4 regions of the Comamonas sp. CMM03 genome follow, and region 1 is predicted to be linked to each of the others. Evidence: predicted binding sites of a transcription regulator. Region 1 holds the regulator's gene; each other region holds the start of a gene.
What was found. Region 1 encodes sigma-54, which starts transcription at its own class of promoters, with help from an activator protein. Its sites were predicted from a motif close to TGGCANGNAANCTGCTTT; they were not measured.
Positions count from the first base shown of each region.

Region 1 (4,210 bases):
AAAAGCCCTCGACGCCGGCGGCGCAGGGCAAAAACAGGTGCAATTGGTTCATAGCAAGCCGCCAAGGATACGCGAGACACCCCGGCCACGGCGCGCGGTGGAGTTTCTGCGTCCCCCCTGTCCGGACCGTCCAGGCTCCCCTGCTGGCCTCCCGGACACTCCGCACCGCCGGGATTTGCGTACGATGCGGGCATGTCTACGCATTTCCTGACCTCTGTCCCGGCACTGGCCCGTGTCCGCCTGCTGCTGGCTGCTTCGGCCCTGGCCCTGCTCAGCGCCTGCCAGTCCGCGCCCACCCAGCCGGCAGCGCCTGCCACCGCCGGCCAGGCCATGCCCGCCGCAGCCACTGCGCCTGCCGTGGCCGAACCCCAGCCGCTGGACGAAACCCCGGAGCCGCCGATTCTGGGCAAGCGCACCGACAGCCATGGCTGCAAGCCGTCTACCGGGCATGCCTGGTGCGAACGCACCAAGAGCTGCGAACGCCCCTGGGAGCTGGCCCTGCAGCGCGGCTTTGAAAACACCCCGGCGGGCTGGCACGCCTACTGCGACGGCAGCACCCGCTGAGCACGGCAGGCCTGCAGCCCGGCACGGCGGCTGGCGCGCTCGCCCCGCCGCCTACTGCACATGCAGCGGGCTGGCCACGCCACCGGCCAGGGCTTCGACCTGGGCCCGCTGCGGTATGGAAGGCTGGGCGCCCACCTGGCCCATGCACAGGCTGGCGGCACGTATGCCCCATTGCACGGCATCGCCCAGGGCATGGCCTTCGGCCAGCCGGGTGACCAGCGCCCCCAGAAAGCTGTCGCCCGCCCCCGTGGTGTCCAGCACCGGCAGCGCCAGCGCGGGATGGGTGCTGACACGCCCGCCGCAGACGGCCACCGCCCCCTGGGCGCCCAGCGTGACCACCACCTGGGACACGCCCCGCGCCAGCAGGCGCTGGGCGGCGTCGGCCGCCGTGGCCGGGCTGTCCACCGCCTGATCGCTGTAGGCGGCGGCTTCGACCTCGTTGACCACCAGGGTGTGGACCAGGGGCCACCAGGCTTCAGGCAGCTCGCGCACCGGTGAAGGGTTGAAGACCACGCGGCAGCCAGCGCTGCGTGCGGCCTCCAGCACCTGCTCCAGCACGCTGTCCGAGGTCTCGCGCTGCAGCAGCACGAAATCGGCCTGGGCCAGCACGTTCAGCAGCGCCTCGTCCGGCAGCTCCAGCAGCACATTGGCGCCGGGCACCACGCAGATCCGGTTCTGGCCATTGCCCTCCACCAGCACCATGGCCGCTCCGGTGGAGACCCCGTCCAGCACCTGCACATGGTCCATGTCCACGCCGGCGTCGTGCAGCGCCAGCCGCAGGCTGTTGCCATGGTGGTCACGGCCCACGCAGCCAAACAGCGTGACCTGGGCGCCGTGGCGTGCGCAGGCCACGGCCTGGTTGCCGCCTTTGCCGCCAGGCAGGTAGCGCAGGCTGTGGGCCATCACGGTTTCCCCGGCCCGGGGCACACGTTCCAGGTGCAGCACCGCATCCATGTGCAGGCTGCCCACCACGGCGATGCGGGCCACGCTGTGCGGGTGATCGGGTTCGGGCTGCGCCGACAGCAGCTTGCGGGGCAGCGCGGAAGAAGAAAGCGGTGCAACCATGGGGTGTCTCCTTTGCTGCCAACGGCCGTGGCATGTGCGGAATGAACCAAGGATGGCTGCACGATACCTCCAACTGCCGGTGCTGCCCAGCCGGTTTGCACGGGTCTGGGGGATTGCGGCAGCGCAGCATGCACGCAGGGGTTCCGCCACCGCGGGCCGTGGCCTCACCGGGCGTCCCGCAGCCCTCTGCGGCACTCCTTGCGCTTACAGCGTCTTGCGCAGATTGGCCGGAGCGATCTTCAGCGCCTCGCGGTACTTGGCCACGGTGCGGCGGGCGCACTCGATGCCCTGCTCCTTGAGCATTTCGGCGATCTGGCTGTCCGACAGCGGCTTCTTGGCGTTCTCGGCCGAGACAAACTGCTTGATCAGCGCCCGCACCGCCGTGCTGGAGGCATTGCCACCGGTTTCCGTGCCCAGCCCGGAGCCGAAGAAATACTTGAGCTCGAAGGTGCCGTGCGGCGTGGCCATGTACTTGGCGGTGGTCACCCGGCTGATGGTGGATTCGTGCAGGCCCAGCTCGTCGGCGATGTCGCGCAGCACCAGCGGGCGCATGGCCAGCTCGCCGTGCACGAAGAAGTTTTTCTGCCGCTCCACGATGGCGCGCGACACCCGCAGGATGGTGTCAAAGCGCTGCTGCACGTTCTTGATGAACCAGCGGGCTTCCTGCAGGCGCTGCTGCAGGCCGGCATGGCCTTCGCTGCCCTTGTGGCCGCGCAGCGCACCGGCATACACATCGTGCACGCGCAGACGCGGCAGCACGTCGGGGTTGAGCTGCACGTTGAACTGGGGTGTGCCTTCGCTGGCGCGGCGGCCGGCGCGGGTGACGATCACGTCCGGCACGATGATGTTGCGCTCCACATTGACAAAGCGCCGGCCGGGCCGGGGCTCCAGCCGGGCGATCAGCGCCATGGCCATGCGGGTGCGCTCTTCGCTGCTGCCCGTGGCCTGCATCAGGCGGCGCACATCGCGCCGGGCCAGCAGGTCCAGCGGCTGGGCACAGATTGTCAGCGCCGTTTCCACCACACTGGCCTCGGCCTCACCGCGCTGCAGCAGATGGTTCAGCTGCAACTGCAGGCATTCGGCCAGCCCCTGGGCGCCCACGCCCACCGGCTCCAGGCTGTGCAGCAGCCGCAGTGCCACGGTGAAGCGGTGCACCAGTTCGTCGAGCTGTTCCGGGTCGTCCGTGCCGGCCAGGCCCTCGGCCAGGGACTGCAGCGACTCTTCGAGGTAGCCGTCGTCGTTCAGGTTCTCGATCAGGAAACGCAGCACATAGCGGTCCAGCTCGGACAGGTGCAGCGACAGCGACTGGCGCAGCAGGTGGTCGGTCAGCGATTCATGTGCACGGGCCAGATCCAGGGCGCTGACTTCGTCGCCATCGCCGCCCTGGGCGTTGCGCGCCGGGGCATCACCGCCCCATTCGCTGTCATCGGGCCGCAGTTCGCTGGTGCCGTCGCCCTCCCAGTCGGGGGCATCGTATTCCGTGCTGCCGGAGCCTTCCGCACTGTCGGCGGGCGCCTCCGCAGCCCCTGCCGTCAGCGCGCCATCGGCGGCATAGTCATCGCCCTGCACCGGCGTATCCGACTGGGACAGGCCGAAGTCTTCGCGGGGGGCGTCGTCGCTGTCGACTTCCAGAAACGGGTTGTCGTCGAGCATCTGCTCGACTTCCTGCGCCAGCTCCAGCGTGGACAGCTGCAGCAAGCGGATTGACTGCTGCAATTGCGGCGTCAGCGCCAAATGCTGCGACACCCGCAGTGACAAACCAGGCTTCAACGCGACGCTCCCTCTCTGTGATCTTGTATGTGTCGTGGCGGCGGAAGTGGCGGGCTACATCCTGAAATGTTCGCCCAGGTAGACCCGCCGGACGTCGGCGTTCTCCACAATCTCTTCCGGTGTGCCCTGCGCCAGCACATGGCCGTCGCTGATGATGAAGGCGTGGTCGCAGATGCCCAGCGTCTCGCGCACGTTGTGGTCGGTGATCAGCACCCCGATACCGCGCTCCTTGAGGAAGCCGATGATGCGCTGGATCTCGATCACCGCGATGGGGTCGATACCCGCAAACGGCTCGTCCAGCAGGATGAAGCGCGGCTGCGTGGCCAGGGCCCGGGCGATTTCCACGCGGCGGCGCTCGCCACCCGACAGCGCAATCGCCGGCGAGGAGCGCAGGTGGTCCACACGCAGTTCCTTGAGCAGATCAGTCAGGCGCCGCTCCACCTCGGCCTTGTTCAGGGGCTTGCCCTGTTCGTCCTGCTGCAGCTCCAGCACGGCGCGGACATTGTCTTCCACGCTGAGCTTGCGGAAGATGGAGGCTTCCTGCGGCAGATAGGACAGGCCCAGGCGCGAACGCTGGTGGATGGGCATGTTCGCCACCGAGTGGCCGTCGATGTAGATATCGCCGGCATCGCTGCGCACCAGGCCCACGATCATGTAGAACGAGGTGGTCTTGCCCGCGCCATTGGGGCCGAGCAAGCCCACCACTTCGCCTTTCTGCACGGCCAGGGACACGTCCTTGACCACCTTGCGGCTGCCATAGGACTTGGCCAGATGGTGCACTTCCAGGCGGCTGCTGGCGCCTGGGGCGGTC
Region 1 is NZ_JAHUXB010000006.1:21,337-25,546, reverse strand. It holds gene KW830_RS18950 (class I SAM-dependent RNA methyltransferase) at 1-52, opposite strand, end outside; gene KW830_RS18945 (hypothetical protein) at 193-564, shown strand; gene KW830_RS18940 (ribokinase) at 616-1,629, opposite strand; gene KW830_RS18935 (RNA polymerase factor sigma-54) at 1,834-3,399, opposite strand; gene lptB (LPS export ABC transporter ATP-binding protein) at 3,454-4,210, opposite strand, start outside.

Region 2 (4,210 bases), on a different contig from region 1:
AGCCAGGGCAACATCACCCACTGCAATGCCGCCTTCGTGCGTGTCAGCGGCTTCAGCATGGAAGAGCTGATGGGCCAGCCCCACAGCCTGGTGCGCCACCCTGATATGCCGGCCGAAGCCTTCCGCGATATGTGGGCCACCATCGGCCACGGCCGCAGCTGGAAGGGCATCGTCAAGAACCGCCGCAAGGATGGCGGCTTCTACTGGGTCCACGCCCACGTCACGCCCATCATGCAAGGCGGCAAGCCCGTGGGCTATATGTCGGTGCGGGCCAAGCCCACGCGCGAACAGGTGCAGGCAGCCGAGCAGCTCTATGCCCGCCTGGCGCAGGAGCGGGCCAAGGGCCAGCCCGGCATGGTGCTGCATGCCGGCCATGCGCGCCTGCTGGGGCTGCGCAATCTGTTCGGAAAAATGCAGCGCGCCAACTTCACGCTGCGCATCGCCGCCGTGGTCCTGCCGCTGCTGCTGATGGGCTGCCTGCCCGCCGTGCTGGGCTGGACCGCCGCATGGCAGGTGGGGCTGCAGGCCGCCGCCATGGTGCTGTGGAGTGCGCTGGGCCTGGGCTGGCTGCACCGCACCCTGACGCAGCCTTTTGCGCTGACCCACCGCTTTGCCAAGCAGCTGGCCAGTTGCGAGCTGGACCGCCGGCTGCCGCTGGTGCCGGGCCGCCATCCGATGGCGCTGCTGATGGAGCACCTGCACCAGGTGCATTTCAATCTGCGGGCCATCGTGGGCGATGCGCGCCACGAGATCGACAGCTTCAGCCACCTCTCGCGCGATCTGTCCGGCAGCGCCCGCAGCCTGTCCGAGCGCACCGAACTGCAGGCCGAGCGCCTGCAGCAGACGGCTGCCGCCATGACGCAGCTGGCCGGCAGCGTGGAGCAATCCCAGCAGACCACAGAAGAAGTGCTGCAGCAAAGCGGCAAGAGCGCCGAGCTGGCGGAACGTGGCGGCCAGGCCATGCAGAAGGTGGAGGACATGGTGCACCAGCTGCGCGATTCGTCGCAGCAGATGGGGCAGATCATCACCACCATCGAAAGCATTGCCTTCCAGACCAATATCCTGGCGCTGAATGCGGCGGTCGAAGCCGCGCGCGCCGGCGAGCAGGGGCGCGGCTTTGCCGTGGTGGCCGGCGAGGTGCGCACGCTGGCGCAGCGCAGCGCCGAAGCGGCCAAGGAAATCAAGCGGCTGATCTCCGGCTCCAACGACCGCATCCACCAGGGGGCGGAGCGCATGCAGGAAGCCAGTGCCACCATCTCCCAGGCGGTGCAGTCGGTGGCCCAGGTCAGCCAGCTGGTGCAGGAAATTGTGGAAACCTCGCGCGAACAGGCCCTGGGCATTGCGCAGGTGGACCGTGCGATTGGCGAGCTGGATGCGGTCACGCAGGAGAACGCCCGCATGTCCGAGGTGTCAGCCCATTCCGCCGGCCACATGAGCAGCAACGCCGGTGTGCTGCACCGCACACTGGAAGTGTTCCGCATGCGCTGATGGCCGGTGTGCGGCATGGGCGCCATGCCGCCTTCCGGCTGTGTAAGCGGCAGCGCTGGGCACCACCCAGCGCGGAAAGCGTTTCGCGTTCTACATGGACCAGATGCGGGGCAGCGGGGCTTCCCGCTCCCACAGCAGCCGGCGCCACAGCGCCCAGACCTGCTGCCACAGCTGCATCAGCGGCTCCACCAGCGGGGCCAGGCCGCGCAGCACCAGCACATGGTCGTTGGGGCTGGTGACCCCGCACCACGGGCCCTGGGGGTGGCTGGCCAGCAAGGCGTGTGTGGCTTCCTGCACCTGTTCCCGGCGGGCACGGGACAGGGGGCTGCCGCAGGCAAACACCAGGCTGCCCAGGCAGCGCTGGCCGGCCAGGCCCAGCGGGCCATCCAGCAGCGGCCCATCGTCGGCGCGGATCAGCCCGCGCTCCAGCCAGCGGCCGGGCCATTCCATGTGCTGCAGGAATTCACCGCGCAGCCAGGGCGCCTCGGCGTGGGGCAGACCCAGGGCCGTGATGTCCCAGGCCAGCAGTTCGGCGCCGGGGGCCAGATCCAGTTCCAGCTGGTTGCGGGCCAGGCAGCCGTTGTAGGCAATGGCTTCCAGCGGCAGCCATTCCAGGCGGGCACCGGCATCCAGCCGCAGGCGCGTGCGTTGCAGTGCCGGTTCGCCTTCGCTGCGGTAAAAGCGCGTGGCGCCCGGGGTGGTGACCAGGGCGTGGGCACCGGCTCCGGCGTGCACCTGGATGTCCAGGGTGTCCCCGCCCACCAGCCCGCCAGGCGGATGGACCAGCACATGGTGGCAGATGGCAGGGCCTTCGGGGTAGAGGCTGCGCAGCACGCGCAGCGGGCCGTCGTGGGTGAAATGCGCGGCCGTGCGGCCGGCGCGGTGGTGGTAGTCGAGGGAGAGGTGGGCGTGCCATGGCATGGTCAAGCTGCAAGCAGACACTGTGCCAACTTGGTGCGTATGCCCGTCAGCGCTGCACCATGGCGGCTGGACTGCTCACCGAAGCAGAGCAGGGCCAGCCGGTGTGGATATCAGGAGGAGGGCGGGAACCAGCTGTCCTCGTACACCGCCAGGGCTTCGTTGACCAGGGCCGGGCCGATGCAGGTGATGGCATAGGTGGCGTTGTCGAACACGGTGTGGCAGTCCAGTGTGCTGCCGCGCAGGTCGGGCCGGATCTGCAGCAGCCGCGTATCGTCCAGGCCAAACACCACGCGGCCGATACCGGCGTTGCAGATGGCGCCGGCGCACATGGCGCAGGGCTGGGCCGACGCATAGAGCGTGGCACCCGCCAGCAGCTCGGGCGCCACACGGGGGTTGCCCAGCTGGCGCACGGCATTCATTTCCGCATGGCCGGTGCAGTCGCCCGTCTCGCGGGTGTTGCTGAAGGCCTCGGCCAGGATGCGCCCATCGGCGGCCACCACCACGGCACCGAAGGGCCGGTTGCCGCGGGTGCGGGCCGCATTCGCCCAGACAAAGGCCTGCCGCAGGTATTTGGCATCGGTCGCGGACAGAGGCTGTCCTTCGGGGGGGCGGTCATCCATCATGGGTGCTGCGAGCATGCGCGCCTCCTGGGCGGGTGCGGGTAACAAGGCCGCCTGGGCACAGGCGGGGTTACCAGAGCTATTGCATGTCGCATGCCAGAAACGACTTCTTACATACGCGCCAGGAAGGGCGGCGGGACAGGAGGCGGACGGCGGCCGTGCGACGGCAGGGGGTGAGCGCCGTCGGCGCAGTGCAGATGCGCTGTGCCTGCTATGCAAATCAAAGCGTTAGCTGCGCCGGAACACACTGCCGGCACAACGCCTGCAGACGGGTCTCATGCCGCTGCCGGCGCATCGACATCGGTGGTGACAAACACTTTCTTCACGCGGTCGTCCACTTCCCAGTGGCCGCTGAAGCCGTCGGGCAAGACAAAGCTGTCACCCGCCTGGAAATGGTGCACGCTGCCATCCGGGTCCACCAGGCGGCAGCTGCCTTCGACGATGTGGCAGAACTCGATATAGCCCTGGATGTGGGAGCGGAAGGCCCCGGCCGTGGCTTCCCAGACGCCGGCATTGGCTTTGCCGCCGTTGCCGCTGAACACGTCCAGCGTCTTGTAGGTGGTGTCACCGCGCAGCGGGCGGCTGGGCTGGCCGCTGCGGGCCTGGGACAGGTCGCTGGGGTCGATGCGCACCAGCTTGACAGGAGCGGTGGGAGCGGCGGGGGCGGTGGAAAAGGGGGCAGAGGCAGTCACGGCAGGCATCCAGAGCGGGGCAAGCTGCGCATGGTACAGAGTGCCGGGGGTGCCCAAGGCCGCCAGCCATGTGGGGCATGCGGCTTTGGCCCTGCCCATGCAAAAAGGCCTGCCACCAGGGCAGGCCTTTGCACGTGGCGCGGGGGACCACTCAGTGGTTGTTGGCGCCGCGGTGGGCCCAGGCGGTGGTGCGCTTTTCCACCAGGCTGAACAGCTCGTACATCACCATGGCCATGGCCCCCACCACCAGCAGGCCGGCAAACGCCAGGCCCATCTGCATGGACGAGCCGGCCGAGATCAGCAGGTAGCCAATGCCTTCGTTGGCCGCCGTCATCTCCGACACCGTGGTGCCCACAAAGGCCAGCGTGATGGCGACCTTGAGCGAGCCGTAGAAGTAGGGCAGCGAGCGCGGCAGACCCACCTTCATCAGCACATCCCAGCGCTTGGCGCCCAGCACGCGCAGCACGTCTTCCAGCTCGGGCTCCAGCG
Region 2 is NZ_JAHUXB010000004.1:383,867-388,076, forward strand. It holds gene KW830_RS15630 (PAS domain-containing methyl-accepting chemotaxis protein) at 1-1,488, shown strand, start outside; gene KW830_RS15635 (urease accessory protein UreD) at 1,579-2,409, opposite strand; gene KW830_RS15640 (nucleoside deaminase) at 2,520-3,047, opposite strand; gene KW830_RS15645 (cupin domain-containing protein) at 3,305-3,721, opposite strand; gene KW830_RS15650 (ABC transporter permease) at 3,873-4,210, opposite strand, start outside.
Region 2: the regulator sigma-54 is predicted to act here: its motif matches at 2,420-2,437, upstream of KW830_RS15635 (urease accessory protein UreD).

Region 3 (4,210 bases), on a different contig from region 1:
CACGGGCTCCGTGCCTCCGCCCGTGCGAACGCCGCAGCCGTAAAAAAAGCCCGCCAGAGGCGGGCTATGAATCGTCACGTCACTCGCAATGGGAACACCGACCGGGCGGCGGGCACCCCGTGCCCGGGCGGGAACCAGCGGCTCAGCGCTGGTAGGCGGACTCGCCGTGGCTGGTGATGTCCAGACCTTCGCGCTCGGCTTCTTCCGAGACACGCAGACCGACCGTGACCTTGCAGATCGCGAAGGCGATCGCTGCCACAACACCGGACCACACCAGGGTCACGACCACGCTCTTGAACTGCACCCACACTTGGTGGGCCATGTTGAAGCCTTCGGGCTCCACGCCACCCAGGCTGGAAGCGCAGAACACACCGGTCAGGATGGCCCCCAGGATACCGCCCACGCCGTGGACGCCGAACACATCGCAGGTGTCATCGGCCTTGAGCATGCGCTTCAGACCGGACACACCCCACAGGCACAGAGGGCCGGCGATCAGACCCATCACGATGGAACCCATGGGGCCCACGAAACCGGCGGCGGGGGTGATGGTCACCAGACCGGCCACCGCGCCCGAGGCAGCGCCCAGCATGGAAGCCTTGCCCTTGTGCAGCGCTTCGGCCACGATCCAGGACACGGCGGCAGCGCCGGTGGCCAGGATGGTGTTGATGAAGGCCAGACCGGCGATGCCGTTGGCGGCGCCTGCAGAGCCGGCGTTGAAACCGAACCAGCCCACCCACAGCAGGGAGGCACCGACCATGGTCAGCGTCAGGCTGTGTGGAGGCAGGGCTTCACGGCCGAAACCGATGCGCTTGCCCACCATGTAGGAACCCACCAGGCCGGCGATAGCGGCGTTGATGTGCACCACGGTGCCGCCGGCGAAGTCCAGTGCGCCGTCCGCAGCCAGCAGACCACCGCCCCAGACCATGTGGGCCATGGGGATGTAGCTGAAGGTGAACCACAGGATGGAGAACAGCATCACTGCCGCGAACTTGATGCGTTCTGCGAAGGCACCCACGATCAGCGACACGGTGATGGCGGCGAAGGTGGACTGGAAGGCCACGAACACATATTCAGGGATGGTCTTCAGCGCGCTGGACAACGTGTCCGGCGTGATGCCGGCCAGGAACAGCTTGTCGAAGCCGCCAAAGAACGTGCCTTCACCGCCGAATGTCAGCGAGAAGCCGTAGATGGCCCACAGCACGGTGATGGCCGAGAAGATCACGAACACCTGCGCCAGCACGGACAGCATGTTCTTGGAGCGCACCAGGCCGCCGTAGAACAGGGCCAGGCCGGGGATGGTCATCAGGATCACCAGCATGGTGGAGGTCAGCATCCAGGCGGTATCACCGGCGCTGAGGGGGGGAGCGGCTTCGGCAGCAGCGGCTGCTGCCGGAGCGGCGGCCTCGGCCACAGCGGCCACGGCAGGAGCGGCTTCTTGGGCCAGTGCACCGGCGGCTGCGGTCAGCAGACCCAGGCCCAGTGAAAGTGCAGGGAGCGTTTTTTTCATGACTGTCTCTCGCTGAAGGGTGGATATCAAAGGGCTTCTTTACCGGTTTCGCCGGTGCGGATGCGCACCACCTGTTCCAGGTCATAGACGAAGATCTTGCCGTCACCGATCTTGCCGGTGCGGGCTGCGGATTCGATGGCTTCGAGCGCCTGCTCCAGCACCGCGTCGTCCACGGCGGCTTCCAGCTTCACCTTGGGCAGGAAGTCGACCACGTACTCGGCGCCGCGGTACAGCTCGGTGTGGCCCTTCTGGCGGCCAAAGCCCTTCACCTCGGTCACGGTGATGCCCTGCACGCCGATTTGCGAGAGGGCTTCGCGCACCTCGTCCAGCTTGAAGGGTTTGATGATGGCTGAGACCATTTTCATGATTGCGTCCTCCTGAATCGGGTGCTTCGGCGCCCGGAGTTGTAACTCGGTGGCTGGCTGCGGGGCGGCCATGCCGTCTGTCTGTTCGATGCGTACCGACTGTCACAAAGCATGGAGCGTGCCAGCCACAGTTCTCCCAAGCGGGGGCCGAGGCCCACTACAGTGTTACCGAGGGGGACGCGGTCGATCACCCCGTCTATGCACCAAAGCAGTGCAATCGCCACATATCCCGATTTCCGCCACGCACTCGTCTGGGGAGAACACGCCATGGGCCTTGCAAGCGTGCGCAGCCGCGCACTGGTGGGCATGCACGCCCAGCCGATCGAAGTGGAGGTGCATCTGGCCAACGGCCTGCCCTGCCTGACCCTGGTGGGCCTGGCCGATACCGAGGTGAAAGAGGCCCGTGAACGCGTGCGCAGCGCCATCCTGAACGCCGGGCTGGAGTTCCCGCACAGCAAGCGCATCACCGTCAACCTGGCCCCGGCCGATCTGCCCAAGGACTCCGGCCGCTTCGACCTGCCCATCGCCCTGGGCATCCTGGCGGCGAGCGGACAGATCGACTCTGCGCAGTTGGCGCGCTATGAATTTGCGGGTGAACTGTCGCTGTCCGGCGCACTGCGCCCGGTGCGCGGGGCCCTGGCCACCGCCCTGGCCATGCAGCTGCACCGCGAGGGCACGCCTTTGGTGCTGCCCCAGGACAGTGCCCGGGAAGCCGCGCTGGTGCCGGGCACCACGGTCTATGGCGCCGCCCATCTGCTCGAAGTGGTGCGGGCCCTGCAACCCCAGGCCACCGAGGGTCTGCCGCTGGCCGAGGCGCCGCCGCCGGCTGCGGCCCCAGATGGACCCGACCTGGCCGATGTGCAGGGCCAGGCCAGTGCCAAACGCGCGCTGGAGATTGCCGCCGCCGGCGGCCACGGCGTGCTGCTGGTGGGGCCCCCGGGCAGTGGCAAATCCATGCTGGCCCAGCGCTTTGCCGGCCTGCTGCCGCCGCTGACCGCACTGGAGGCCCTGGAAGCGGCAGCCATGGCCAGCCTGGCCGGCCCGTTTGACGCCGGCACCTGGGGCCAGCGCCAGATTGCCGCACCCCACCACACGGCCAGCGCCGTGGCGCTGGTGGGGGGCGGGTCACCGCCTCGGCCCGGCGCCATCTCCCGCGCCCACCACGGGGTGCTGTTTCTGGATGAATTTCCGGAATTCGCCCGCCCGGCGCTGGAGGCACTGCGCGAGCCGCTGGAGACCGGGCGCATCCAGATCGCCCGCGCCGCCCAGCAGGCGGACTTTCCCGCCCGCTTCCAGCTGGTGGCCGCCATGAACCCCTGTCCCTGCGGCCTCCAGGGCAGCCCCCGCTGCCGCTGCACGCCCGATCAGGTGGCGCGCTACCACGCCAAGCTCAGCGGCCCGCTGCTGGACCGCATCGACCTGCAGGTGGAAGTCCCGGCCCTGGCGCCGGCCGAGCTGCTGCAGCGCAGCGAACCTGGCAGCACCGCTGCACCCGCCGAGTCCAGCGCCCAGGTACAAGCCCGCGTGGTCCAGGCCCGCCACCTGGCGCTGCAGCGCCAGGGCCACGCCAACCAGTGGCTGGAAGCCGCCACGCTGCAGCAGCACCTGCAACTGGACGACGCCGCCCAGGCCCTGGCCCGCAAAGCCGCCGAACGCCTGGGCTGGTCGGCCCGCGCCACCCACCGCGCGCTCAAGGTGGCACGCACCATCGCCGACCTGGCCGGCAGCCCGGGCATCCAGGCCGCCCACGTGGCCGAAGCCCTGCAGTACCGGCGCGCCATCGTCCGGCCGCACCCCTGAGCTTATTGCACCAGTTTGGTGCAAAGACACCGCGCAATGCGCCCGCACGGCATGCCGGTGCAGCAGATTGCCGCCCACTGCGGGCCGATGAACGGTCAAAGAGCGCCATTTGGCGGCAGAACCCGCCGCTTCCGGTCTCCCGCTGGCGCCGCGCTATGCCCACTGGGGCTCGGCCACAGGCGCGGCCACCAGCGCCTCCTTCGCCCCCGCCACCGGCTCCACCACCTCCTGCAGCAGCTGCGCCATGGCTCGCAATGCCGGCGACCAGCTCGCCTGCGGCCCGGTGACAAAGCAGGTGTCCACCTGGGCGATCCCGGCCAGTGCCGGCGGCAGCGGACACCAGTGCACGCCGAAGCGCTGCTGCTGGGCGGCGATCACGGCCTGCGGCAGCAGGGCGTAGCCCATGCCGGCGGCCACGCAGCCCAGGATCGCATCCAGCGTGCCCAGTTCCATGATCTGCACGGCCGTGATGCCCTGGCTGGCCAGCAGCAGCTCGATGCGCTGGCGGTAGCTGCAACCCTGGCGGAAGGCCAGGAAA
Region 3 is NZ_JAHUXB010000003.1:386,145-390,354, reverse strand. It holds gene KW830_RS12430 (ammonium transporter) at 143-1,507, opposite strand; gene KW830_RS12425 (P-II family nitrogen regulator) at 1,534-1,872, opposite strand; gene KW830_RS12420 (YifB family Mg chelatase-like AAA ATPase) at 2,140-3,672, shown strand; gene KW830_RS12415 (LysR family transcriptional regulator) at 3,826-4,210, opposite strand, start outside.
Region 3: the regulator sigma-54 is predicted to act here: its motif matches at 1,979-1,996, upstream of KW830_RS12425 (P-II family nitrogen regulator).

Region 4 (4,210 bases), on a different contig from region 1:
CACCTCGCCATGGCGGTTGAGCACCACGGTCAGTGTGGACAACAGGTCCAGCACGGCAAAGCGCTGGGCGGTCAGATGCGTATCGGTCATGCAAATACCAAGCAAGCTCAGTGCCTGGCCGGGGTGCGTTCAGGTAAAAACAAGAGCAGGCGATGCGCGCTGCAGAGGCCCTGCATCCCATTATGGGCATGAATCACGGCCGATGGGCCGGTGGCCCGCTTCGCCGGGGATGGACGCCGACACAGGCGACGGCCTGACAGGCCCAGCGGAGGTGACGGGGATGCAACCCGGCAGCACGCCACTGCCCTCTCCCCCCTCCCGGCAAGAAGCCCCCCAACCGATCGGGATGCAGACAAAAAAGGCGGCCCGGAGGCCGCCTTTTTTAGAGTGCCTGGAGGGCTCGTGCCGCGAGCGGCAGGCCCCCACAGGGCTTACAGGGAGTAGTACATGTCGTATTCGACAGGGTGCACGGCCTGACGGAAGCGGGTCACTTCGCCCATCTTCAGCTCGATGTAGGCGTCGATCATGCTGTCGGAGAACACACCACCCTTGGTCAGGAAGGCGCGGTCGGCGTCCAGGGCTTCCAGAGCCTGGTCCAGGCTGTGGCAGACGGTGGGCACCAGCTTGTCTTCTTCCGGAGGCAGGTGGTACAGATCCTTGGTGGCGGCTTCGCCGGGGTGGATCTTGTTTTCCACGCCGTCCAGACCGGCCATCAGCAGCGCTGCGAAGCCCAGGTAGGGGTTCATCAGTGGATCGGGGAAGCGGGCTTCCACGCGGCGGCCCTTGGGGTTGCTCACGTAAGGAATACGGATGGAAGCGGAACGGTTCTTGGCCGAGTAAGCCAGCTTCACAGGCGCTTCAAAGCCGGGCACCAGACGCTTGTACGAGTTCGTACCGGGGTTGGTAATGGCGTTCAGGGCACGGGCGTGCTTGATGATGCCGCCGATGTAGTACAGGGCGAAGTCGGACAGACCGGCATAGCCGTCACCGGCGAACAGGTTCTTGCCGTCCTTCCACACGGACTGGTGCACGTGCATGCCGGAGCCGTTGTCGCCAGCGTAGGGCTTGGGCATGAAGGTCGCGGTCTTGCCGTAGGTGTTGGCCACGTTCCAGATCACGTACTTCTGCAGCTGGGTCCAGTCAGCGCGTTCCACCAGGGTGGAGAAGCGGGTACCCAGTTCGTTCTGGCCAGCGCCCGCCACTTCGTGGTGGAACACTTCGACCGGAATGCCCAGGGATTCCAGGATCAGGGACATTTCGGCGCGCATGTCTTGCGTGCTGTCGACGGGAGGCACGGGGAAGTAGCCGCCCTTGACGCGGGGACGGTGACCACGGTTGCCGGTTTCGAACTTGGTGCCGCTGTTCCAGGGGGCTTCGTATTCTTCGATTTCGAAGAAGGGGTTGTGGGGTTCGGTACCCCAACGCACGCCGTCGAAGATGAAGAATTCGGGTTCGGGACCGAAGTAGGCGGTGTCGCCCAGACCGGAAGCCTTCAGGTAGGCTTCAGCGCGCTTGGCCACGGAGCGGGGATCGCGGTCGTAGGCCTTGCCGTCACCGGGTTCGATCACGTCACACTGCAGGATCAGCGTGGTTTCTTCAAAGAAGGGATCGATGTTGGCGGTGCTGGGATCGGGCATCAGCAGCATGTCCGAGGCTTCGATACCCTTCCAGCCGGCGACCGACGAACCGTCGAAAGCGTGGCCCGACGTGAACTTGTCTTCGTCAAAGTGCGACAGGGGCACGGTCACGTGCTGTTCCTTACCGCGGGTATCGGTGAAGCGCAGATCGACGAACTTGACGTCGTTCTCCTTCACAATGCTCATCACGTCTGCAACGGTCTTAGCCATCAGGTATCTCCTGGAAAAGCGCTTGAAAAAAGTACGGGGGATGCAAAGCAGAATGCGTGCCAGGGCCGCAGTTGGACTGCCTTCCCTGGGTGCAGTGGCGCCGCGCACCGAAAACCACTGCCATGCACCCCTCGATAATCACCGAGTTGGTGCAAAAAAGCAGAGTACGCCTGTCGAACTTCCGATTGCACTGTTTTGGTGCATTTAAGCACCTAAATAGTGCCGCTGTTCAACCACATGCTCCGCATCGCAGGCCGTCAGTGTAGCCGCGCCCAGGGCTGTAGCGAAGGCTTGCACCGGTTTCGCACGCCATTGCGCCGCCATCCTGGTGCGCTGCCGCCCAGCCTGGCTCAGGGCAAGCGCACTGCGTCCGGTGCCGCCCCCTGGGTGACGGCCTCGCGCCGCAGCTGTTCCAGTGCGGCCAGGCAGAAATGGGCAAACCACAGCGACGACAGCGCGAACACCAGTGCGTAGATCCAGATGGCCAGCGGCACCAGCAGCCAGAACAGCGCCACGAACACCACGCCCGAGGCCCAGACCACGCTGGGCGCAGCCCCCATCACCCCGCAGACCACGCCCATGCCCAGCAGCGGCATGCGAAAGCGTGTGAGCACCGCCTGGCGCTCGGCCTGGCTGGCATGTTCGGCCAGGGCATCGAAGGCCATCACGCGGTAGGTGAGCCAGCCCCACACCAGCGGCGGCACCACCAACACCAGCGGCGGAATGAACCACAGCGGGATGGACAGCACCAGCACCACCAGGGCAATCAGCGTGGAGCCCAGGGCCCAGGCCAGTGCCTGCCACCAGTGACCGCCCTGCTTGCGCTCCAGCAAGGGAAAGCGCCGCTCGGCCACCCATTCCACCAGCTTGGGCGTCATGAACAGGGACACCAGCATCAGCACCAACACCACCAGCAGCCCCGTGGCCGCCAGCACCAGCAGCACGGAACCCAGCACCTCGACACCCCAGCTCAGGCCGCGCTCCTGCATCCAGTGCCACACCGCGCCCAGCCAGCCCACGCCTTCCAGCGTCTGCACCGTCCAGTGCAGCGCCGGCTGCCAGAACAGCCAGGACAGCAGCGCGGCCAGCAGCGCCATCAACAGCAGCGGGAACAGCGACCAGGCAATCACCTTGCGGTGCAGGCAATTGCCCAGCGCGCGGACAAAGGAGGCTATCAGCAGGTTCATGCCCCGCAGCATAGCGGTCTGTGCGCACAATGCCATAGGACAGCGGCCACTTTGCCGCGGTGCATGCCGGGGCACCCTGCCCCCTGCCCGCTCAGGCGCGGTTCACCAGCCGCAGCAGGCCCTTCCACTGCTGGGACCAGAAGCCCTGGCCATAATCGCGCAGTTGGCCCTGGGCATTGGGCTGGACCTGGTCGCGCACGCCGGTGGGGTCCCAGCGCAGCTCGAAGTTGGCCGTGCCCCACAGCATGTCCCACCAGGGCAGCAGCACGCCAAAGTTGTTGCCATGGGCCTTCTGGTTGCGCACCGGGGCCCGCATTTCATGGCCGATGCCGATGGCGTGGTGGCGGCGGTGAAAACGCGGGCTGACCCAGAGGCGCTCGCCCACCGTGCCGAACCAGACGCGCAGATTGGCGTGCTGGAAGCTTTCGCTCAGCTGCGTCAGCGCCACCAGCAGCACGAACTGCGCCGGCTGCACCCCGATCAGCTGGGCCACCACCACGATGATGCTGTCGCGCACCACATCGTCCAGCAGGTGGTTGCGGTTGTCGCTCCACATGGTCATCTGCCGCTGCGAATGGTGCAGCGCATGCAGCTTCCACCACCAGCCCCAGCTGTGCTGGCCGCGGTGGATCCAGTAGTCCAGCAGGTCGAACACCAGCAGGTAGAGGATGAAGCTGATCCAGGCCTTGTCCGTCACGCCCGGCCACAGGCCTTCCAGCTGGAAGGTGGGCAGGCCCCAGACATGCAGCTGGCCGAACAGGTCGTTCCACAGCGGCTCGGTGGAAAAGAACAACGCCACCCGGAACAGGCCCAGCCGGTGCACCAGGGTGTAGAGCATGTCCACGCGGATGGCACGGCGGTCGGTCACCGCCTCCACCGGACGCCAGCGCTGTAGCGGGGCAATCACCAGCACCAGCACCAGCAGTTGCAGCAGTCCCACCAGCAGCCAGCCCGTGGCCTCAAAGGCGTCTTCCATCAGGCTGGCCATGCCGGCGTAATACAGCACCGGCTGGACCACGCCTTCGTACAGGCCTTGCTGGGCCTGGCCAAACCATTGGGACAATGTCTCCCACACCATGTTCTTCCCTCATTGCGGCGGATCCTGCTGTCCGCACTGTAGTCCTACGGCTGGCGCGCAGTCGCCGCCGCAGCGGTGTGACCCTGCACCCAGGCACG
Region 4 is NZ_JAHUXB010000001.1:20,776-24,985, reverse strand. It holds gene glnL (nitrogen regulation protein NR(II)) at 1-90, opposite strand, end outside; gene glnA (type I glutamate--ammonia ligase) at 432-1,847, opposite strand; gene KW830_RS00115 (EI24 domain-containing protein) at 2,198-3,034, opposite strand; gene KW830_RS00110 (sterol desaturase family protein) at 3,126-4,112, opposite strand; gene KW830_RS00105 (polysaccharide deacetylase family protein) at 4,157-4,210, opposite strand, start outside.
Region 4: the regulator sigma-54 is predicted to act here: its motif matches at 1,892-1,909, upstream of glnA (type I glutamate--ammonia ligase).